DNA from 3 places in the Paenibacillus woosongensis genome. Region 1 is predicted to be linked to each of the others. Evidence: riboswitches for the same ligand, from Rfam matches in the RefSeq annotation. Region 1 holds a riboswitch; each other region holds the start of a gene.
The links. Region 1 has a riboswitch for cyclic di-AMP ahead of QNH46_RS20850 (KamA family radical SAM protein). Riboswitches for the same ligand answer to the same signal wherever they lie in the genome.
Positions count from the first base shown of each region.

Region 2: another riboswitch for cyclic di-AMP. It lies ahead of QNH46_RS00505 (C40 family peptidase); the one in region 1 lies ahead of QNH46_RS20850 (KamA family radical SAM protein).
Region 3: another riboswitch for cyclic di-AMP. It lies ahead of QNH46_RS00140 (resuscitation-promoting factor); the one in region 1 lies ahead of QNH46_RS20850 (KamA family radical SAM protein).

Region 1 covers NZ_CP126084.1:4,509,522-4,517,078, reverse strand. Annotated here, with positions in the region: gene QNH46_RS20875 (Cof-type HAD-IIB family hydrolase) at 1-528, shown strand, start outside; gene QNH46_RS20870 (transposase) at 609-860, opposite strand; gene QNH46_RS20865 (hypothetical protein) at 1,107-1,271, shown strand; gene QNH46_RS20860 (ankyrin repeat domain-containing protein) at 1,253-1,666, shown strand; gene QNH46_RS20855 (antibiotic biosynthesis monooxygenase) at 1,672-2,073, shown strand; cyclic di-AMP (ydaO/yuaA leader) riboswitch at 2,132-2,281, shown strand; gene QNH46_RS20850 (KamA family radical SAM protein) at 2,416-3,603, shown strand; gene QNH46_RS20845 (winged helix-turn-helix domain-containing protein) at 3,773-4,924, shown strand; gene QNH46_RS20840 (MFS transporter) at 5,019-6,332, shown strand; gene deoR (DNA-binding transcriptional repressor DeoR) at 6,386-7,327, shown strand; gene deoC (deoxyribose-phosphate aldolase) at 7,507-7,557, shown strand, end outside.
Region 2 covers NZ_CP126084.1:105,616-113,172, reverse strand. Annotated here, with positions in the region: gene QNH46_RS00520 (M1 family metallopeptidase) at 1-424, shown strand, start outside; gene QNH46_RS00515 (hypothetical protein) at 630-1,454, shown strand; cyclic di-AMP (ydaO/yuaA leader) riboswitch at 1,675-1,812, shown strand; gene QNH46_RS00510 (C40 family peptidase) at 1,818-2,309, shown strand; cyclic di-AMP (ydaO/yuaA leader) riboswitch at 2,508-2,646, shown strand; gene QNH46_RS00505 (C40 family peptidase) at 2,651-3,127, shown strand; gene QNH46_RS00500 (GNAT family N-acetyltransferase) at 3,471-3,968, shown strand; gene QNH46_RS00495 (c-type cytochrome) at 4,214-4,573, shown strand; gene QNH46_RS00490 (4a-hydroxytetrahydrobiopterin dehydratase) at 4,655-4,963, opposite strand; gene QNH46_RS00485 (hypothetical protein) at 5,182-5,475, opposite strand; gene motA (flagellar motor stator protein MotA) at 5,669-6,472, shown strand; gene motB (flagellar motor protein MotB) at 6,456-7,244, shown strand; gene QNH46_RS00470 (pseudouridine synthase) at 7,312-7,557, opposite strand, start outside.
Region 3 covers NZ_CP126084.1:26,376-33,932, forward strand. Annotated here, with positions in the region: gene rsmI (16S rRNA (cytidine(1402)-2'-O)-methyltransferase) at 1-518, shown strand, start outside; gene QNH46_RS00125 (AbrB/MazE/SpoVT family DNA-binding domain-containing protein) at 676-930, opposite strand; gene QNH46_RS00130 (HD domain-containing protein) at 1,272-2,558, shown strand; gene QNH46_RS00135 (TatD family hydrolase) at 2,578-3,345, shown strand; cyclic di-AMP (ydaO/yuaA leader) riboswitch at 3,560-3,774, shown strand; gene QNH46_RS00140 (resuscitation-promoting factor) at 4,029-5,165, shown strand; gene rnmV (ribonuclease M5) at 5,280-5,834, shown strand; gene rsmA (16S rRNA (adenine(1518)-N(6)/adenine(1519)-N(6))-dimethyltransferase RsmA) at 5,841-6,725, shown strand; gene yabG (sporulation peptidase YabG) at 6,819-7,557, shown strand, end outside.

The DNA.
Region 1 (7,557 bases):
AGCAAGCAGGAGGGCGTATGGATCCATACTTACGTTGGCGATGATATCGTGACTCCGGCACATAATAAGTATACGGATATCGAAGGCGAAATTACGGGGATGCGGATTGTCGAGGTTGAGGATTTTATTGCAGCGGTTCAGGAGCCGGTCGTAAAGGTGCTCATGGTCGATGATCCGGAGAAGCTGGTTGCTTTGGAGAGCAAGCTGCAGCCGCAGCTGGCAGGGGAGCTTAACGTCGTTCGCTCCAAGCCCTTCTTCCTGGAATTTACGGAGGCGGGCGTAGATAAGGGGACGAGCCTGCACCATCTCATCCAGCAGCTGGGTATCAAGCGGGAAGAAGTTATAGCGATCGGGGATAGCTATAATGATCTGGCGATGATTGAATTTGCCGGGCTTGGCGTAGCCATGGGCAATGCTCCCGACGATATTAAGGCTGTCGCAGATTATGTAACCGACACGAATATGGAAGACGGCGTAGCTAAAGTCGTCGAGAAATATATGCTGAATCAAGCGGCATCTACCGTCTAGACACGGAAATAGAAACATAGCCATATGTACGATGAGCGTTGCCGGGGGCAGCGCTCTTTGTGCTGTTGGCGATGATCCATTCAGTAATAAACGGCGATTTGTGCGATTTCCCGTTGTTGTTCATCGATCATTTGAGATTGCTGGCGAAGAGTTTCGCCTTGGTTAACGGGTTCATTTTCAAATTCTCGATACTTTCCGACCCAGTTTCGTAATGTACCGGGGTTAATGTTTAACTCGTTTGCGATCTCCTCGAGTGACTTGGTTTGTTCTTGCACATACTTTACGGCTTCACGTTTAAATGTTTCGTTATACCGTTGTCTCGTCTCACTCATTTCGACACCTCTTTATCTTATTAGACTCATTATCTATTTTTGCACTAAGAGATGTCCACTTTTTATTCTAACTGCAGAATTACATCTAGTTACCTGAATCTGATCATTTAGTCATAAATCCGTAGTTTATTTTAGTGGAGGGAAAGATTCCACCCCTCTTATTGACAATGAGAATCATTATCAATAGAATGGAATTGATCAATCATTGAGAATGCTTATCAATTATGTAGAATGGAGGAATGGAAGATGAACCAAGCATCATTGGTATATATATCATGGCTTCTCATTATCAGTGCGGCGGTGTGCCGAAGAGAGGGCGAGCGGCAACGAGAGAGCGATGAACAGAAACAGAGAGCGAGAGGTTCGGACAGCACGGGCAAGGAGGGGTATACATGCCAAGAGGGCCTTTAAATCACGAGCTGGTACGTGAATTTATTGTAGCGGCGCATGGCGATTATGATGAGGTGGCAAGGCTGCTCAAGCAGGAACCCGCACTCGTTCATGGGGTCATTGATTGGGGGAGCGGCGATTGGGAGAGCGCCCTCGGCGCCGCATCGCATACCGGGAATTTCAGCATTGCAAGGCTGCTGCTGGCGCACGGGGCACGGATGGATATTTTTGCTGCGGCTATGCTTGGAGAGCTGAACGTCGTTAAAGCGATCGTCGAAAATCACCCCGAGACCGTCTATGCCAAAGGCCCGCACGGTATATCGCTGATTCGCCACGCCGAGGCTGGGGGAAATGCCGCCATTTTCGTCCATGAGTATTTAAGTTCATTTCTATCGAAAGAAGTGGTCGGAAAATGATGGTGATGATGAAGGCCATCCAAACGATCCGGGTTCGAAAAGGCAGGGTAAATGAAGTATTGTCCCGCTTCAGGACGCCTTCACCGGTTCATTCTTTTGAAGGCTTCCTGCTCATGGAAGTGCTGATCAAGGATAACAGCCAGGAATGCGACGAGCTGCAGGTTTGCACGACATGGGAGGATAGGCGGTATTTTGACAAATGGTCAACGAGCAGAGCTGCGCGAACGCTGCACAGCAAAGTCAGGGAGCTTAAGCCGGAAGACAGCTCCATCATTGGCTCCGAGCTGGCGACTTATGAAATAGCGGCGCTGTATGAGCCGCCTCGCCAAAAGCTTGACCCCGAACGGATCATGACAGGGCAGATGACAGAAAATAACATTAAACGTCAAATTTTAAGAATATTATAATTATTCCAATTCTCTTGTTAATTGCCCTAAGGTTGACAATCTTTCCCTTACACCGTATCATAGACACACGCTTAGTTTCTTGGTGATAGCCAGGAAAGCGGGGGAACCAGTTTTTTTTCTTGGGGCGAATCACTCATTCCTATGAGGTGTAGGGTACCATCTTACCCGAGTCCGTCAGCTAACCTCGTCAGCAGTGGATGGGTCTGTTTTAAATCATTAATTACGTCTCTTTAGACCCTGTTTTGGGGTCTATTTTTGTCTTCTGACCCTTGCTGGCGCAGCTGTGTCTAGACCCCCGGTTTGGGGTCTTTTTTGTTGATTACTAGGAAGGAGGATGTACAAATGACAAAGGCGAAAACGAAGTACATTACGAATCTGGACAGACTGACGATGATTCCGGAGGAGGAGCGGGCGCGTTTGAAACCGATTACGGAGAAGTTCGTATTTCGGGTGAACGATTATTATTTGAGCCTGATTGACTGGAACGATCCCCAGGATCCGATTCGCAAGCTGGTTATCCCGAATGAAGGGGAGCTAGAGGAATACGGCCGCTGGGATGCGTCAGACGAGGATACCAACTATGTCGTGCCGGGCTGTCAGCACAAGTATACGACGACAGCTCTGCTGATCGTGTCGGAGGTGTGCGGCGCGTACTGCCGATATTGCTTCCGCAAGCGTTTGTTCCGCAATGACGTGAAGGAGGCCATGTCCGATGTACAGCCGGGGATCGATTATATCGCCAAGCATCCCGAAATCAACAACGTCCTGTTGACCGGCGGGGACAGCCTCATTCTGGCTACGGAGAAGCTGCGGGGAATTCTGGCCCAGCTGCGTGAAATCGAGCATGTTAAGATCATTCGTCTTGGCTCCAAGATTCCTGTATTTAATCCGATGCGCATTTACGAGGACGAGGAACTGCTCGATGTGATCCGCACCTTTTCCACGCCGGAGCAGCGCATTTACGTCATGGCTCATATTAACCATCCGCGCGAAATTACGGCGGAAGCGAGACGCGGCTTCCAGGCACTGCATGAGGCTGGCGCGATCGTAGTCAACCAGACCCCCGTGCTAAAAGGCATCAACGATGACCCTGTAGTGCTTGGCGAACTGCTGGATAAGCTGTCCTGGGCAGGGGTTACGCCTTACTACTTCTTCGTGAACAGGCCGGTAGCCGGGAACCGGGATTTCGTCCTTTCCCTGGAAGAGGTCTACCGGATCGTCGAGGAGGCGAAGGCGCGCACATCCGGGCTGGGCAAACGCGTCAGACTGTCGATGAGCCATACGTCGGGCAAGATCGAAATTCTAGCAATTGAAAACGGCAAGGCCTATTTGAAATATCACCAGTCCCGTGACGGGGATTACGGCAAATTGATGATCCTCGATTGTCCGAAGGATGCGTCCTGGTTCGACGACCTTCCCGGCAATGAACAGTATTGGAAGCAGCCGGAGAAGAAGACGGATGAAATCGTCTCTGTAAACGAGCTGCCCGATTTTCCACAGAAGAGAAAACGTACGCCTGCCATGTTATAACATAATAGAACATAGTAAATCATCCCCTGAGGGGCGGCCTAAAGCAATATTGACCGCCTCCTTCGGGGATTTTTATTTTGCACCCAGATCGGTTGCGCGCTTTTCATTTCTCAGGAGGGCGGTGATCGATTATGATAAATCTAATAAGACATTTGGAGAAGGGGTAGTTATGGAGAGACTGACATTCGATCCTTCCGGCTACAAAGTAAAATGGGGCTCCGAGAGCATCACGCTGCTGGCGAAGGAGTTCGCGCTGCTGCAATTTCTGTATCGTCACCGCGACAGGGCTTTTACGCGCGATCAGCTCCTTGATCGGGTGTGGACGATGGAATACCCGGTAGAGCGGACAGTGGATGATCATATTTACCGCCTGAGGAAGAAGCTGTCTCCCTGGGCGCATATTCGCATCAATACTGTGCGGGGATACGGATACAGCCTGACCGTCGGGGAACCGAAATCCGTAATGAATCCGTCGGTTGGCGATCGCGAGGTTAATTCCTCGGTGCGGGATATTTTCAAGAAATACCACCTGTTCGGTCAAGGCAAATCGATGCTGGCGCTGGCTACGCAGAAGGACATACTCGGCTTCGAGCTGGATCCGTTCTACGCCGTTTATTTGAAATTCCTACAAGGCGATATCACCTGGTTCCTGGAAGCGGACGGCCTGCCGCTGCAAACCCGGCTGTACTGGCTGCTGATTTTATACCGAGGGACAAATCCCGAGCCGGAGCAAATACTGCGCTATTGTGAACAGGCCATTGCCCGGCAAGCCCTTTCTCCGGAGGAGCATCGCGAAATGCGTATACTTAACATTCTTGAGGTGTATGCGGATGCCGGACTTGAAGTGGAGGCGATGAAGCGGTTCGCAGAGACGAGGAAGACGGTTGAGGCGGATGGGCTCAGCGGGTTTGTCATGCCGGTAGCTCTTATGGAAATATATGTTTGCGTGCTGGCCGGAGAGCTTGAGGAAGCGGACAAGGTGGCGGAACGATTGGCCCGCTTGCTCGAGGATATGCCGTATTTGCGGGAAATCGGACGTTTTCGCATCGTTCAGGGGCTTTTGGATTTGGCGCGCGGCCGCAAAAAGGAGGCGGAGCAAAAGTTTGATGAAGGTCTGGATGTGCTGGAGATGTCGCTGAACGTCCCGCTTCGGATCATTTCGCTCTGCCAAATACTGCGATATATCGACCGGAAGCATCCTGGCCTGGAAATGCAGCACAAATATGCGTCGCTTTATGATTCTTTGGATGAAGAGCTAGGACTATCGAAATATAAGAAGGAGATGGAAGCCGTCATTGGCAGAGCATTATCTCTATCATAGCTGCCTGCGGCCGTGGCCCAGGCCGTCTGATCATCCTCTGACAATCGCCGGATAGGATAAGGGTATCTAGAGATACGAAAGGACAGATTACCCTATGACACAAAAAGATCGCTCTTCCCTCTTATCGATACGCAGCTTCAGGCATATGTTTGGAGCTTATGCGCTTGCCTCCTTTGGCGATTGGTTCGACGCGCTCGCCATACAGGTGCTCGTCGCTTACCGGTGGGGCGTGGACCCGGTGCTGCTGGCCCTTATCCCGGTGACGATGGCGCTGCCGGCGGTGCTGCTCGGCTCCTTCGCCGGAACGGTCGCGGACCGGGTGCGTAAAGCGCGGCTCATGATGGTCTGCGACCTAATTACCGTGGTGCTGACGCTATGCATTTTGGCTGCGCCCAACATGGCCTGGCTGCTCCCGCTGCTGGCGCTGCGAGCCTCCTGCGGCGTGTTCCACGTGCCTGCCCAGCAGGCGCTGACACGGCAAGTCGTGCCGCCGACTCTGCTGTTTCAGGCGACATCCTTCAACGGTCTGGTGAACCAGTCCTCGAAGGTGGCCGGCCCGCTGCTTGGCGCGATGACGCTGACAGCGCTGTCGCCTCAGGCGTGCATTATACTTAATGCCGGAGCAAGGCTGCTGTCGGCCGTACTGCTGCTCCCGCTGCGCGCGCTTCCGGCCTCCCATCCTGCAGAGGAGCCGCTGCAGAGGACGGATTCCGGACGGGGAAGGGCCTGGGATGCTTTTCTCCAAAATTGGCGCGAAGGCTGGCTGTATCTTTTTCAGGCTAAAAAAGTGCTGTATACGATGATGTTCGGCTTTGTCGGCTTGACCGCGCTGCTGATGATCGATTATCAGTTCCCGACGCTGCTGCGTGCGATCGATTCCGCGAATGAATCGCTGATCGGCTGGCTGGTGTCTGCGATCGGAGCGGGGGCCGTGGCCGTGATTGTCATCCTTAATCGGTTGAATCGCATCGGCTACGGCTGGGGACTCGGCGGGGGCTATGTGCTGATCGGGACCGGGATCGCCCTTCTGGGGCTGTGTCCGCCGGGGACCGGCGTTCTGCTGCTTCTCGGACTCGGTGCACTGATCGGCATCGGCAACGGCATGTATATGGTAACGCAAAATTATATTCTGCAAAAAGAGACCTCCGAGCAGATGATCGGCCGGGTATTCGGCATTCAGAACACGATCGTCAGTCTGGTGATGCTGGCTGCACCTTTGATTGGCGGCTTTTTGATCAAGCTGGTCCAAGCCGGCGCGGCCTTTATGCTTATTGGCGCAGTCACCGCATTGATTGGTCTGGCGGGTATTGCGTTTCGTTCCGCGATTTGGGGCGTTTCGGCGCCGTCGCTGGAGCCAAGCCGCAATCCAGCCACGGCTGCTGGCAAGGGAGCCGGGAAGGCACTATAATGGTTGGAAAGCAATGGCACTGCCATTAATTTACGTCAAAGTAGGATGCATATATGGAAAAGGACAAGCGTAGCCTGAGTATCGAGGCGGCCAGACTGTACTATATTTCAGATTACAGCCAGCAGGAAATCGCGGAACGGCTTGGTGTATCTCGCCCCACGGTATCCCGTTTGCTCCAGCATGCGAAGGAGCAGGGGTACGTCCGCATCAGCATCGTCGATCCTATAGAGGATTTGAATGCGCTGGCTGACCGCGTCAAGATGAAATACGGTATCGACAAGGTGCTGGTTTGCCATTCGCCGCAGAACGAGTATCAGGAAATTCAGGAGCATATTAGCAGGAAGGCAGCCGACTATTTGTACGAAACGGTGAAGGATGCAGACATCATCGGTGTGACCTGGGGAACGACCATGCATAAAGTGGCGCTCCATTTGCGGCCCAAGCAGCTGCGCGGCGTCGAGGTTGTGCAGCTTAAAGGAGGCGTCAGCCACTCCCGCACGAATACGTATGCAGCGGAGACGGTGCATTTATTTGCGGAGGCATATGGTACCGTGGCGCGTTACCTGCCGCTGCCCGTCATTTTCGACAGCATCCCCCTCAAGCAATTGGTCGAGGAGGACCGGCATATCCAGCGGATCATCCAGCTCGGGAAGCAGGCGAATATTGCAGTTTTCACGGTAGGGACGATTCAGGAGGATGCCCTGCTGTTCCGGCTTGGCTATTTCAGTGAGGAAGAGCAGAGACTGTTACGGCACCGGGGGGCTGGGGATATTTGCTCCCGCTTTTTTGATGCGGAAGGAAACATTGTCAGCGATGACATCAACAACCGGACTGTAGGTATTGATTTGTCCGACCTGCGCCGGAAGGAGAAGTCTATCCTTGTAGCAGGCGGGCAGCGCAAGCTGACTGCCATCCGGGCAGCGCTCAATGGCAAGTACCCGAATATTCTGGTGACCGATCAATTTACGGCGCAAGCATTGTTAGAGGACGATTAGGCAGCCACTGAGGCTGGCATAGCCGCGTTGGACGAGTTAGCTGAATGGACTGAACATAATTTCAATCGTAGATATACATTTGTTCACACGGGTGTTAAGATTGGGTATAAGACAGTATAAGATAGTTCAGACGTGCATCATTTATGGCATGAATACAAACGATAGAGGAGAGCGTAATTATGAGTATAGCTGGCATGATCGATCATACGCTGCTGCGGTCTGACGCGACG
Region 2 (7,557 bases), 890 kb from region 1:
AACGACGGGACGCTCCTGGAAAAATTATTTTAACCAGTATGTATATGATGGAAAAATGGCGGACTATGCCATAGAGAACATCGATATCTATCAGGTCCGGCAGGACAGCAATGCTCTGTACGAGGCCGTCGTAGACATCGCCCGCAAGGGCGGAACCTATGCGAAGGTGCCGATCCTCTTCACCTTCCAAGACGGGCATACCGTACGGAAGGTACTAGACGGGAAGGAAGAGCGTTCCCAATTGAAATTATCCTACAGGGAACCCCTCGCCTGGGCCATGCTCGACCCGGATTACACGCTGGTGCTGGAGAACAAACATATTAATAACTACTTTAAAGCCAGCCTGGACGAGAAGGTCAGCACACGCGCCAATGTCACCGTAACGAAGCTGCTCGAAATGCTGACCAGCTCATTCCTATGGTAAGCAGCTTACGATGCAAGTTTTGTTCGATGCCTATTCGGAGCAGTGTTGCTCACAAAACTTAGGTTTACGCTTCCGATGCAAGTTTTGTTCGATGCCTATTCGGAGCAGTGTTGCTCACAAAACTTAGGTCTATGCTTCCGATGCAAGTTTTGTTCGATGCCTATTCGGAGCAGTGTTGCTCACAAAACTTTGAGGAGGGAATACCATGCCCTATATTCGCAATGGGTGGAGCAGCGTCAAAAGACAGTTCCCCTCCGTCATCATTCTGTTCCTATATCAACTGCTGTGGGGAGTATTTCTATATCGGCTGGTCAATACGGCCGTGGTGCAGGTGCTGCACCGCTACCCTGACCCTCCCCCCCACGATCTAAGCCGGATTCTGTTTGTCATCGAGGGGCAGAATAGATTTTGGCAAATTCCCGAGGTTCATCATTACTTATGGATAGTCATCGGCATGGTTTTGCTTCGCCTGCTGCTCACTCCACTTGTTCAAGCGGGAATCTTGTATGGACTGCTTCCTGGGGAGGAACGGGCGCCTGGCCTCCCGCTTTTCCGGGGCATGCAGAAATTTTGGAAACCTGTGACGCTGTTCTACTTCATAGAGCTAATGTTGATTCTAATCCCGATGCTGTGGCTCTTGCCCAAAGCTTACGCATCCCTGTCTCCCATTCTCCAGGGAAACGGCAGCCACATCTCAGCTGCCCTCATCGCTATGCTTTATGCTGTCGGCTGGCTCTGCTATAGCTGGTTCATCCGCCAGACGGTGCTGTTCCTGCAATTCGGCTACTTATTTAGAGGCAATGCCTGGCCGTCCCTGCTCCTTTGCTGGAAGCATCTTCTTCCCGGACTTGGCATCTCCTTTATTCTCGCAGCCACTTGCTCTATCATATTTATCTTATTCGGTACAGTATCCTGGATCTGGACGGGTCTGCTGGCCCTTATTTTGCAGCAAGCATACCCATTCTTCCGCAGTTTTTTCAAAATATGGAAAATATCCTCGCTATATTGTCTATGGCAACAAAAAAGTTAAAATTTCTTCATCTTCTTTCCTCCTTAGAGCCACAAGGCCTCCGCGCAATCGCGGGGGCCTTATTCTATGCTTGCTATATAATTCTCGCAATTTAACCATTGCCAAATGATCCCTGCCTTGTTACAATAACAACAGTACTTTTTAAGTAACAGATTTGTAATCATTTCTGTCATAATTCACAAAGATGCAGACAGCATTGTCGAATAAGTTACAAAGGGTGTTAAAATCACAGCCGAATTCCCGTCACCGGGGAAACGGGGGAACCACTTTGGGTGAATTGATCTCGCTTCAGAGGGATCATAGGGGACCTTCAAACCGAATCCTTAAGCTAACCTCGTAGGCATTGGAAGGAGCATAACTTCTTTGAAGAAAAAGTTGGCTGTAGCTGCTGTAAGTTTGTCCATCCTGTTCACCTTAGGGGCTGGCAGCGCTTTCGCAGACTCTAAACTGGATTCAACCATCGAGTCCGCACTGGGCACGAAATATGTATCTGGCGGTACGAGCACCGACGGCTTTGATTGTTCCGGATTTACCTCTTACGTTTTCAAGAGCCTTGATATCAAGCTTCCTCGCACATCAGCATCCCAATACAACATGGGAACAGCTGTCAAGAAGGATGAGCTGAAGGCTGGAGATCTCGTATTCTTCAACACTTCCGGTAATGGAATATCCCACGTTGGTGTTATGGTTGATGGCGAGAGCTTCGCTCACGCTTCAACGAAGAAAGGCGTAATCATCAGCAAATTAAGCGAAGATTATTATGTCAAACGTTATGTCGGTGCCAAACGCATCCTGAGTACAGACAAGTACGAAGAGGTTGCAGTGGATAGCCACGATCATGACGATGTAGAATAATACGTCCAGAAAACCTGTAACGGTTCTTGCCGAACCCACCTACAGGTTTTTTTTATTCCTAAATGGCACAGGATAACTTTACCAACATACTGCAGCAGAGCCTTTCTTGCAAAAGATGGCCGTTTTTGTTAGAATAACCAAAGTGATAAGTTACAATCTTGTCATTATTGTTGCAAGTCGTTTCGTTTCGGGTGCATACAACTTGATAAGCCGAATTCCCGGCACCCGGGAAACGGGGGAACCATTTATGGGTGAATTGATCTCGCTACATAAGAGATGATAGGGAACCTTCAACCGAATCCTTAAGCTAACCTCGCAGGCCTTGGAAGGAGCACAACATCTTGAGAAAGACTTTGACAGCAGCGGCGACGAGCTTGGCTATTCTTCTTACGATGGGGACAGCAAGCGCATACGCCGACTCGGACACGACATTGAACAAGGCGGTTAATGCCGTCTACGGAACACCTTACAAGCTCGGAGGAACGACCGCAAAAGGTTTTGATTGCTCCGGATTTACAAGCTACGTCTTTAAGAAAATGGGTGTTAAACTAGCCCGCGTCTCGGCGGCGCAGTACAAACAGGGTACGCCTGTTGCAAAGGATCAGCTCCAGGAAGGAGATCTCGTATTCTTTAATACCACCGGCAAAGGAGTATCTCACGTCGGTATTTATATCGGCGATGGAAAGTTCGCTCATGCCTCTTCTTCTAAAGGAATCCGCACTGACAAATTAAGCAACAGCTACTACAAGAAACGTTACGTCGGAGCGAAACGGATCCTCAGCAAATACGGCTATGCTACCCACGCCGCTCAATCCTAATCACTCAACCTCATTTATGTCTACTGCTTTTACTTCACCGCCGCGACAATTCCTGCCAGAATTGTGGCGGCATTTTGTTTGGAATTCCATCGGTCTACCTTAATAACGAAGAGCTAGGGAAAAAGGTTGCAGTCATCCGCGCCATAGGTACTATTTTTTTGACGCCTTGCTAAACCGTTTACACTATAAATGGATGACCCTTCCTCATAATTCCCTTGACCATCAAAAATCTCTTGGCTAGAGCCTTTACAATAAAATAAAATCCCGTTACAGTGGTGGTAAAACGTTCGCGCCGGCGAAGTTCCATGGCACGGCATTTCCCATTTGTACAAGGAGGCGCAAGATGGATAAACGAGATATTCAGTTTCAGATCGTTCCTATGGAAGAGCATCATGGGGAAGCAATCAGTACTTGGCGCTACGATTCTCCCTATGATATCTATAGCTGGCTGCCTTGGGAACAAATGAAGGCTCTTGATGTTGAATTCGGCAATCCGGTCTTACGGGCCGAGCAGTATGTATCCGTTCTGGACGAGGAAGGAAATTTGGCTGGATTCGCCCAGTATTTTCCCATGGAGAATGTCACCAGACTCGGAATCGGAATGCGGCCCGATTTATGCGGCCAAGGTTTGGGTAAGTCGTTTGTATTAACGATCGTTAAAGAGGCGCAGCGGCGCGCACCGTCCAACGTCATCGATCTTGAAGTGCTCACCTGGAATACGCGGGCCATCCGCGCTTATCAGAAATCGGGGTTTGTTATTACCGATCTGTACGAGAAAATGACCCCAGGAGCAATATCCAAGCCGTATTATTGTATGGTATATCGGGGTGAGCGTTTATAGCATGGTCTGCCAAAGCGTCTGAGGACGCCTTTAAGGCGGTTCAGGCATAGATATGCCCATCTTACACTTCCCTTCCGAAAGACGCCGTATGGCTTGATTCTGGCGCGCTGTGAGGATGCTCATAATATATTGTGAATTTTGAACGATTATACGTGGAATTCGTTGCTTTTTTTGTCACAAATGCTATGATCAAAGGGCGTGTTCCGTTATAATAATAAGGTAGCTTACATAGGAGGGACGATTAAATGCAAAAGTGGGTTATGAGCGGGCTATTCTTTGTCGCGTGTGCACTAGCCCTGGTGCTTATTTTTACTTTGCCCGGCAAAGATCAGGTAGCACAAGAAAATAAGACGCAAATGCCTGAAGTCACGTTAAACGCAGAGCAAGCGGAAGCCGTCATCAAAGCAAACTGCATCAGCTGTCACGGGGATCAACTGGAAGGCTTGGCTGGGCCGAATTTGCAGCATATTGGGGCCACCTTGTCAACCGAGCAGCTTTATAAGATTATTTCGAAGGGTAAAGGCTCTATGATGCCTGGCTTCAAAGATAAGCTGCAGGATGAGGAAATTGCGAACGTCGCGCTCTGGCTTGCAGAGAAGAAATAATGAGCATGATACAAATACGCCCACTAGGAAACGAAGCGTTCCCGGTGGGCGTGTCTCGTATTTAATCCATGACCATCACAGCTATAAGCTTTTTTCGGGTGAATTCATTTTATCGTATGCTTCATTGTATTGCTCGGCTTCCTTAATATCTATGGCCGTGATTCCACCTGCTTCCCATGATGTCAAACGAAGCGTAACCGTTTTGTAATCAATCGTAATAAAAGGATGGTGGTTAAAGGCCTCTGAGATCGCCGCGACCTCGTCCACAAAGGCTATGCCCTTCATATACTCGGAGAAGGTAAATTTGCGAACGATCCAGCGTCCCTCCTCCAGCTCCCATCCCTCCAACTTTTCCAAATGCGCCTCAACTTCTTGTGGTGTAAACGGCATGTTTTTTTCCTCCCTGTTCTTTTTCAAGAACTTCCAAAACTATGTAGTACTTCCTGTACCTTTAATGCACACGGCTTTATTAGGTAGTTATTAATTTTACTTTTGGATTATTGTTATTCTTCCCAGGCCATATTCATGCCTAAACCAGGAGATGATTGGCTGTTCCTAACTTCATATTTTACCACGCCCCAAGGCGCATGCAAAATCATTTCATTCCGCTAAACCAGCTTCACCGATGTCAGTTCCTCTTCGCCGATCAATATGTTAATGCGATGTGCCTCCGGGTCATAAATAACAACCGCGCTGCCCACAGTGATCACCGGCTCGGAGCCAAGTCCGAAGAACAAATCCTCAGCCAGCGCCTCCAGCACCTCATGCTTCTCTTCCTTGGACAGACCCTCCCATTCTGCAGGCTCCATCTCAAAAAAAACATAGCAATCCGGAATACGGCCAACTGCCTCCGTAAATTCCGCCAAAATATATTCATATTCCCTTCCGTGCTTTACTCCCACGGGCGATTCGCTCCCTTCACGATCTCCTAAATAAGCCATTGTCTTATTATAAACGAAATTACCACTTAAAAAAAAAAGGATTTCTGTCGATAAAAAAGATAACCGTTTATTTTATAGGATGGTTTCTGTCTTTTCGCAAGGATGCTTAAGGACGAAAGCACGGTTTCAATTTATCTCAAGGACGAGGTGTATAATGGAAATTTCATCACTCATCGGTATTATTCTCGGTTTAGTCGCCGTAGTTCTGGGGATGTTCCTTAAAGGAGCTCCAATCGTCAACTTGGTTAACAACCCGGCGGCGTACATCATTATCTTGGTAGGAACCGCAGCGAGCCTGTTCATAGGCTTCCCTTCCTCGGAATTGAAGAAGATTCCAAAGTTGTTCAAGAAATTATTCGTCAAGCAAAAAATGATCAGCAAGGCAGAGCTCATCTCGCTCTTTATGGAATGGGCTACCGTTACCCGGCGCGAGGGGCTCCTGGCGCTCGAATCCAAGGTCGAGGAAATTGACGATGATTTCCTGCGCAACGGTATGCGCATGATCATTGACGGCAATGACCAGGAGTTTGTCAGCGATGTACTTGCGGAAGATATTGCAGCGACCGAAGAACGGCATCGGGCAGGTGCGCTCATCTTCTCCCAAGCCGGAATGTATGCTCCGACCCTCGGGGTACTAGGGGCCGTTATCGGGCTGATCGCTGCCCTTGCAGATATGTCCGATATGGATTCATTAGCCCATGCGATCGCAGCCGCCTTCGTAGCGACCCTGCTCGGTATATTTACCGGTTATGTGCTATGGCACCCTATTGCGAATAAGCTGAAGCGCCTTTCGAAGCAGGAAATCGAAATCCGCCTGATGATGGTGGAAGGACTGTTGTCCATTCAATCTGGTGTCTCAACGATTGCCATCCAACAAAAGCTGGCTGTATTTCTGACTCCATCGGAGCGCGCCGGTCTATTAGACAAGGTAGGTGAATCCGGTGAGCAAAAAGACTAGGCATGAGCCTCACGAGGAGCATGCTGACGAATCCTGGCTAATTCCTTATGCTGACCTGATGACGCTCCTGCTGGCTCTATTTATTGTCCTCTACGGCATGAGCTCTACGGATGCCAAGAAATTCGAGGAAATGAGCCAAGCGTTCAGCAGCGTCCTTACCGGCGGAATTGGCGTGCTTGATCAGAACGCCTTCGAAAGCAACACCAAAACGAATCCGATAGCTAAAGACTCATCCGAAGGCTTGATGAAGAAAAATGAGCTCATGCGCAAAGAGCAAGCGAACCTGGAGGCGCTCAAGAAGCGTCTGGACAATTACATTAAAGAAAACGGACTCACGACACAGCTTGATACGCAGCTCAATCATTCACGCCTTATGATTACGATTAGCGACAACGCCTTGTTCGCGTCCGGCGACGCTGAAGTGAAGCCGGAAGCCCGGAAACTCGCCAAAGCCATTTCCACGATGCTGGAGCAGTTCCCGGACTACGAGGTCGTTGTATCTGGACATACAGACAACATTCCGATTTCGACGAGCGAGTTCCCGTCGAACTGGGACTTGAGCTCAGGCCGCGCCCTGAATTTCATGAAAATTCTGCTGCTTAACGATAAGCTCAATCCGAAAATGTTCAGCTCGACCGGTCAAGGGGAATATCACCCTGTCGCCTCGAACAAAACAAGCGAAGGACGTGCCAAGAACCGCCGAGTTGAAGTATCGATTATCCGGAAATACCAAGAAGAATCGAAAACAGGCATTCCGGCGATTAACAAATAACCGCTTGCCAAGCTGATGAACACTCAGGCCCTGTTAGAGGCCTGGGTGTTTTGTTATGAACAGCTCCTTATTTCAATTCATAATTTAGCGCAGCCCCGAGCTCCTGCTTCTCTTGCGACGTCAAATCACGCCATGTCCCGACCTGCTGGTTCCCCAAATGAATATTCATAATCCGAATGCGCTGCAGCTTCCGCACTTCATAACCGAGCGCACTACACATCCGGCGGATTTGACGGTTCTTCCCCTCAGTCAGAATAATCCGGAATACCCGTTCCGTCATTCGGGTGATTTCGCACGGCCTGGTCTTCGTGCC
Region 3 (7,557 bases), 810 kb from region 1:
TTGTACCTGTGCCGGGAGCAAATGCGGCTTTATCGGCCTTAATCGTTTCCGGTCTGCCTACGGACAGTTTCAAATTTATTGGCTTTCTTCCCAGGGAACAGAGGGAGCGGGATGAAATACTTCATATGCAGCAGGAGGAACAGAGCACATTGTTATTTTACGAATCCCCGCATCGTCTGATCAAAACTCTGGAATCCATGCTCGCTGTTCTAGGGAACCGGAGAGTAGTTCTGGCTCGTGAGCTGACGAAACGCTTTGAGGAAATGGCCCGGGGAACGGTCGAGGCATGTCTAGAATGGCTGGAGGAGCATCCGCCGATGGGGGAATATTGCATTGTAGTGGACGGAGCTGACCCAGGGGAGCTTGAAGAGAAGCGGAACGCCTGGTGGCAATCTCTATCTATCCATGATCATGTGTTACACTACGAAGAGGAAGGGTTATCCCGAAAGGAGGCAATGAAGAAGACCGCGCAGGATCGGGGGGTATCCAAGAGGGATATTTATCAGTCGTTGATATAGCGATGGGTGGCAAAATGACCAAAATATAGGCAAAAAATAGGGGAGCACAAAAAAAGGGGGCCTTCATTCGGCCGGGTTCAAGCCGAAGAAGGCACCAAGGAGATATGAAAAAGGTTAGAATTAACAGATTCAGTAAGTCTATTATATACTATAATTCTTAATTTGTCACAGGTGTTGGAATTTCTGTGAGGCATTCATGGCAAACAATTTTACCTTTGAAGTATGTTACGTTCTCAGCGTTGCCGCAGAAGATGCAGGCAGGCTCGTATTTCTTCAGCATAATACGCTCGCCGTCTACATAAATCTCAAGCGCATCTTTCTCTCCGATTCCGAGCGTACGACGCAATTCGATAGGAATAACTACACGACCCAGCTCATCTACTTTTCTAACAATACCTGTTGATTTCATCATGACTGATGATACCCCTCTCGCGGAAATTTTAACAAAACTTTTAAAAGCGTCATTATTCGACAAACTTCTATCTTTTATGATATTTATAATACCAACGTTTCCCAAAACAGTCAACCTATTTATGGTAGAGTTCAGTTAAATTACTAAATTAAAGATATAAATGTACGAGTGGTTTTGAAAAACTGCTTTTATACCGGGCTTTTTAAGCATTCGACAAACTTCTGACATCTAACATGACTATATTAGTCAAAATTCGACAAGCTTTGTCGAATCTCTCGACATGACCTGTGAAGTTAAATTCTTGTAGTTTCAAAATAAATTGAAAACAAGGAGAATTGGCCATGCATAACCTTCGCGAAGAAAAGGTATTCAAAGATCCTGTTCATAATTATATTCATGTTCAGGATGAATTGATCTGGTTACTTATTAATACGAAGGAATTTCAGCGGCTTCGCCGGATTCGGCAGCTTGGCACTTCTTATTTGACCTTTCATGGTGCAGAGCACAGCAGATTCTCTCATTCTTTAGGAGTATATGAGATCACACGGCGAATCATTTCCCAGTTCGAGCGAAATAATTATCCGGACTGGCCGAAGGAGGAGCGGCTTGTTGCGCTCTGCGCGGCGCTGCTTCATGATCTGGGGCATGGCCCCTTCTCCCATTCTATCGAACAAGCCTTCGACATGAATCATGAGGACTGGACCTGCCGCATTTTGCTTGGCGATACGGAAGTAGGGCATGTTCTAAAGCGAATGGGCGAGGACTTCCCGGAGAAAGTAGCTTCTGTTATACGGAAGGACTATCCCAATGAAATTGTCGTAAATCTGGTGACAAGTCCGCTAGATGCTGACCGTATGGATTATTTGCTGAGGGATGCTTATTTCACCGGCGTCAATTACGGTACGATCGATATGGATCGGATTTTGCGGATGCTGCGGCCATACCGGGGACGGATTGTAGTGAAAGAGACCGGCATGCATGCGGTAGAGGATTATTTGATGTCCCGTTATCAAATGTATTGGCAGATTTATTTCCATCCGGTGACGCGGAGCTCGGAAATTATTTTGCGGCAAATTTTTCGACGGGCCAAGGAGCTATATGCGGAGGGGTATTCATTTTCCTTTCTTCCCAACCCTTTACCAGGCTTGTTCAACTCTGAACTGACAGTGCAGCAATATTTGCTATTAGATGAAGCTTTAATTCAAACGGCTTTTATGCAGTGGAAACATGAGGCTGATCCCCTGCTCGCTGATCTTTGCACCCGTTTTATGGATCGTAAATTGTACAAATATGTTGAACTGGATTCGCTCGATTTGGAGAAAATAAGGGAAATTCGCGAAGAATTCCGAAAATTGGGCTTAAATCCGGATTATGATCTGATCATTGATTTTCCGACGGACTTGCCTTATGATGTGTCTCGTCCTGACGAAGAACTTCGCGGCAAGCAAATTTTGCTGCTGGACAAGCAGGAGCGCTTGGTGGAAATATCGGAGGTTTCCGATATTGTCCGGTCGATTAGCGGCATACAGCGGGGTAAATTTTATTTGTACTTTCCAGACAATAAACTACAGGCGGTCTGTTCTCAGCTGCCTGCCGATTTAGCTCGTATTTTTGGACAGGAAACTTAATTACAGGAGGGTTATCGCCATGTTAGTGGATACACATACGCATTTGGACGCGGAGCAGTTTGACGAGGATCGCGAGGAAACGATTTCTCGCGCGGTGGAACAGGGAGTTACGCGCATGATCAACATCGGTTTTAATCGGGAAACGATTCCTACCACAATGAAGCTGGCCGAGAGCTACGACTTCATATATGCCGCCGTCGGCTGGCATCCCCAGGACGCCATCACGATGAAGGAAGAGGATTTGGACTGGATTGCTGAATTATGCCGCCATGAGAAAGTAGTTGCCATTGGAGAGATTGGTCTTGATTATTATTGGGATACTTCACCCAAGGATGTCCAGCATGCCGTATTCCGCAAGCAGATCGGGCTGGCTCGGGAGCTTGGAATGCCAATCGTCATTCATAACCGGGATGCTCATGAGGATACAGTGCGTATTTTGCGGGAAGAGAAAGCCCATGAAGTCGGAGGAGTAATGCATTCGTTTTCGGGGAGCTGGGAAACGGCCAAATTATGTCTGAACTTGGGATTTCATTTGTCCTTCGGGGGCCCGATTACCTTCAAAAACGCAAAACAGCCTAAAGAGGTGTTGAAACAAACACCGCTCGACCGGTTATTGATTGAAACAGACTCCCCTTATTTGACTCCGCATCCTTATCGTGGAAAGAGAAATGAGTCCGCCTATGTCCATTTAGTGGCAGAGGCAGCCGCTGAATTAAAAGGGTTGTCCTTCCAAGAAATTGCAGAAATCACAACCCGCAATGCGCTGGAACTATTTTCCATTCGGTGAAATCGGGAGGAAAAGCGGTGAAAAGAAGAGATTTCTGGAAAGATTAATGCATTTTAATTTAAAACACCGAGTCTATTACATTTTTTTAACCTTTTTCTTAAGAAAACGTTCTTGATTCGTCCTTTACAACATGCATTGAAACAGGATAGAATCTTTTCAGTGATCGATTTGGCCGAGTTTGGCGTATTGCCTATGGCCATCGAATCATGTTCCAGAACCAGTCTCGCTGAGTCTCCGTAGAGGAGAACGGGGGAACCGGATACGGCTTGATGAAATGTTTTCATTTACAACGTTGCCGTATTTGATTTCTTTGCAGGATCTTTGGGGTGAATTCAAGGTCATTGCGCCATGAGCGAATGAACCGAGAAAGGGCGGCTCTCTTCGTCCGAACCCGACAGCTAACCTCGTAAGCGTGTTAAGAGAGGCAACTTCGTGCATCCTATTACACCAAGACCTACAGGAGCCACGAAAGAGTTGCTCTAACTCTTTCTTCCGGCTTCTTTTGTTTTGAATAATTGTAATAGGGTCATCATACTGTTGTAAAACAGGAGGTGACAATTGCCGACCAGACTGGGGTAGGATGCGGAATGCTGCAGTTCTAGCATTCCGTAAAAAACGGGAATAGTCACGTCAACATCTCATCATGCATTGACCTAGGGCGGGACTATGAAGGAGGACGGAAAGTGGGCATTTTCAAGAAAGAAGAGACCCATGAATCACGCTCATCCAGTATGTCTTACGCATTGCGATGGAAGCATGAGAACCTACGTCAGATATCGGTCGTCACGTTGTTAACTGTTGCAGCGATCATCGTTATTCTGATTTGGCTGAACGGCAACAGCAAGAACATTTACTTGGTGATAGACGGGAAGATCCAGGAGATCGAGACCCGTAAATCTGTAGTGAATCAAGTACTGGATGAACATTCCATCGTGCTGGGCCAGGGTGATAGCATATCACGGCCGCTTGAGAGCTCCCTGAAGAAGGGGGACCGGATCGTTATCGTAAGGGCGGTTCCGGTGCAAGTCAACGTGGATGGCAAGACAAAGTCGCATCTAACGACTCAATCCAGTGTACAGGGCATTATCAACGAGCTTGGCATTACCGTAAACCCGGATGACAAGATCACTCCGGATTTAAGCAGCAAAGTTACTTCCGATCTTCAGATCAAAGTGGTGCGCGTATCCAAGCAAACAGTACAGACGAAAGAGACCGTGCCATTTGCCGTCGTCAAAACCTCGGATCCTAATTTGGAGAAGGGGCAGACGAAGGTGCTGCAGCAGGGCAGCGAAGGAGTAGTTGTACATCACATCGAAAAAGTGTATGAAGACGGAAATTTCGTATCCAAGCGTTGGCTGAGCAAAGAGATCGAGACGAAGGCTCAGGACAAGGTAGTCGCTGTAGGTACGAAGCCTAAGCCCGAGGCTGTGCTCGCCGCTAATATTACCCGCACTGCGGATAAAGTGGATATCAGTGGAACGACAACCAAAGGCGGCGTCTCATTTAAATATAAAAAAGTGCTTAAAGACGTCACACTAACCGCCTATTCCGCCGAAGAGGATGGCATCGGTACGAAGACCGCCTCCGGGACACGCGTAACGGAAGGCAGAACGATCGCCGTAGACAAGAACGTTGTTCCTATGGGCTGGTGGGTATATATCGAAGGCATTGGGTTCCGCAGAGCCGAGGATACAGGTGGCGCCATCAAGGGCAACAAAATGGACGTTTACTTCGATAGCCTGCAATCGGCGAAGAACTTCGGGCGCAAGAAGGGACGCACGGTGTATGTTATCGGTCCAAACAAACCAGAATTGAACTAATTCCTGTTTTACTTTGTAAAAGGAATAAGATACTATAGATAAATGAAAAAGGTATGGAAAGAAGAGGAGAAGTCCTCTTCTTTTTGCGTATGAGGAAGAGGGTCGTTTGTTCCCATGATTAAAGAGGTTATTGTCGTGGAAGGGCGGGACGATACCGTTGCCGTCAAAAGGGCCGTGCAGGCCGATACGATTGAAACCGGAGGCTCGGCCATCAACGAGACCGTGCTGCGCAAGATTGAGCTGGCGCAGGAGCGGCGCGGGGTCATCATTTTGACTGATCCTGACCATGCTGGCGAGCGAATCCGCAAAATTGTCGCAGGCCGGGTACCGGGCTGCAAGCATGCTTTCCTGCGGGAGGCCGATGCTACGCGGCGCGGTGATATCGGTGTGGAGAATGCCTCTCCCGAAGCCATTCGGGAAGCGCTGGCACGTGTGCATACCGAGATGGAAGCAGTTGAGGCTGATGACACGCTCATCGATTGGGAAGACTTAATAGACGCCGGCTTGATCGTTCACCCTTCAGCCGCCGCCAGAAGGCGCTTGATCGGTGAATTGCTTGGCATCGGTTATTGCAACGGCAAGCAGCTTTACAAACGGCTTAACGTATTTCGGATTAGTCGGGAGGAGTTTCTGGCTGCGCTGGCTCAATTGGAGGACAAAGGGGTATAAAGTGCCATGAGTAGAGAAGATATATCAACGCCGCGCCGCACAAAGGAAATTATTCAGCGGCATGGATTCTCATTTAAGAAAAGCCTCGGTCAGAATTTCCTGATCGACCAGAATATATTAGCCAACATCATCGAAGCGGCAGGCCTAGACAAGACCAAGGGGGCTTTGGAGATCGGACCCGGCATCGGGGCCCTCACGGAGAAGCTGGCTCAGCAGGCCGCCAAGGTAACCGCCGTGGAGATCGACCAGCGGCTGCTCCCCATTCTGGAGGAAGTGCTGGAGCCTTATCCGCATGTTGATGTCGTGCATGGAGATGTGCTGAAGCTAAATTTGCGCGAGCTGTTTGAACAGCAGTTCAAAGATGTGTCCGGCGTAAGTGTCGTGGCCAATTTGCCCTACTACGTTACCACGCCGATTTTGATGAAGCTGCTGGAGGAAGGGCTGTCGCTCGAGCATATCGTCGTAATGATTCAGAAGGAGGTTGCTGAGCGTATGGCGGCTTCTCCTGGGAGCAAGGCTTACGGCAGTCTCAGCATCGCCGTGCAGTATTACAGCGAGCCGGAGCTCGTCTGTATCGTGCCGCATACGGTGTTCATTCCCCAGCCGAATGTGGAGTCAGCCGTAATCCGTTTAACCGTTCGGAAGGAGCCCCCGGTATCGGTGGAGGACGAGGCCTTCTTTTTCGATGTTGTCCATGCGTCCTTTGCTCAAAGAAGGAAGACCATCGCCAATAATCTGAAGAGCCGCTTCTTCCCGAAGGAAGGCCGCGAACGGTTGGAGCAGCTTCTTGCCGAGGCAGGCATAGAACCGAGCCGTCGGGCGGAGACGCTGTCTCTGCAGGAGTATGCCGTGCTTAGCAACGTATTGTTAGCTGCAGGCTTGAAGCATTAATAACTGCTTCGTGGTCAAAAGAGGGCTTTTTTAATAACCGGTCCTGTAACCAATCCCCGCTTTCGCCCATACCTTAGGGTAGAGGTGATTTATTTGACGAACTTGGGAGACTTGGTAGTCCGGAAGTCGTACGGCGGGGACGTGACTTTCCGGGTGGAAAGCATACAGCGGAATGAAGCGATGATTAAGGGGACGGAGTTTAGGCTGCTGGCCGATGCTCCTTTGCATGATCTCGTTAAGGTTGACCCAGCCTCTCCAAGCGAGAAGGCTAGAAGAGCGCGCATTAAGGCCACGGAGTCGTTAAAACGGCTGCATCGTGATCGTCAGGAGCAAACCGAGCGCAATCAGGCCAGCTTGGGGAATCCATTGTGGTACGCGCAGAACGAGCCGTCCTATTTCGAGGTCCCAGGCAAGGTTCTGCATTTGGACGGAGACGAGAGGTACTTGAAGAAGAGTCTGGAGCTGTATGAGAAGCTTCGCGTTCCCGTCCATGGCTATTATGTGGCGGAGTCGCAAATGGCGAGCGTCTTGTACCGTCTCCTTCCGAGCATCCACCCGGACATCGTGGTCATAACGGGGCATGATGGCGTACTTAAGAACCGGCCGCATGCGGATCTGTATAATTTGACGAGTTACAAGAACTCCAGCCATTTTGTAGAGGCAGTACAGACCGCTAGACAGTATGAGCGCAACTTTGATGCGTTAACGGTCGTCGCTGGGGCGTGCCAGTCCCATTTTGAAGCTTTGCTGCAAGCTGGGGCGAACTTTGCCAGCTCGCCTTCCCGCGTGCTTATTCACGCGCTTGACCCGGTCTACATTGCCGCAAAGATAT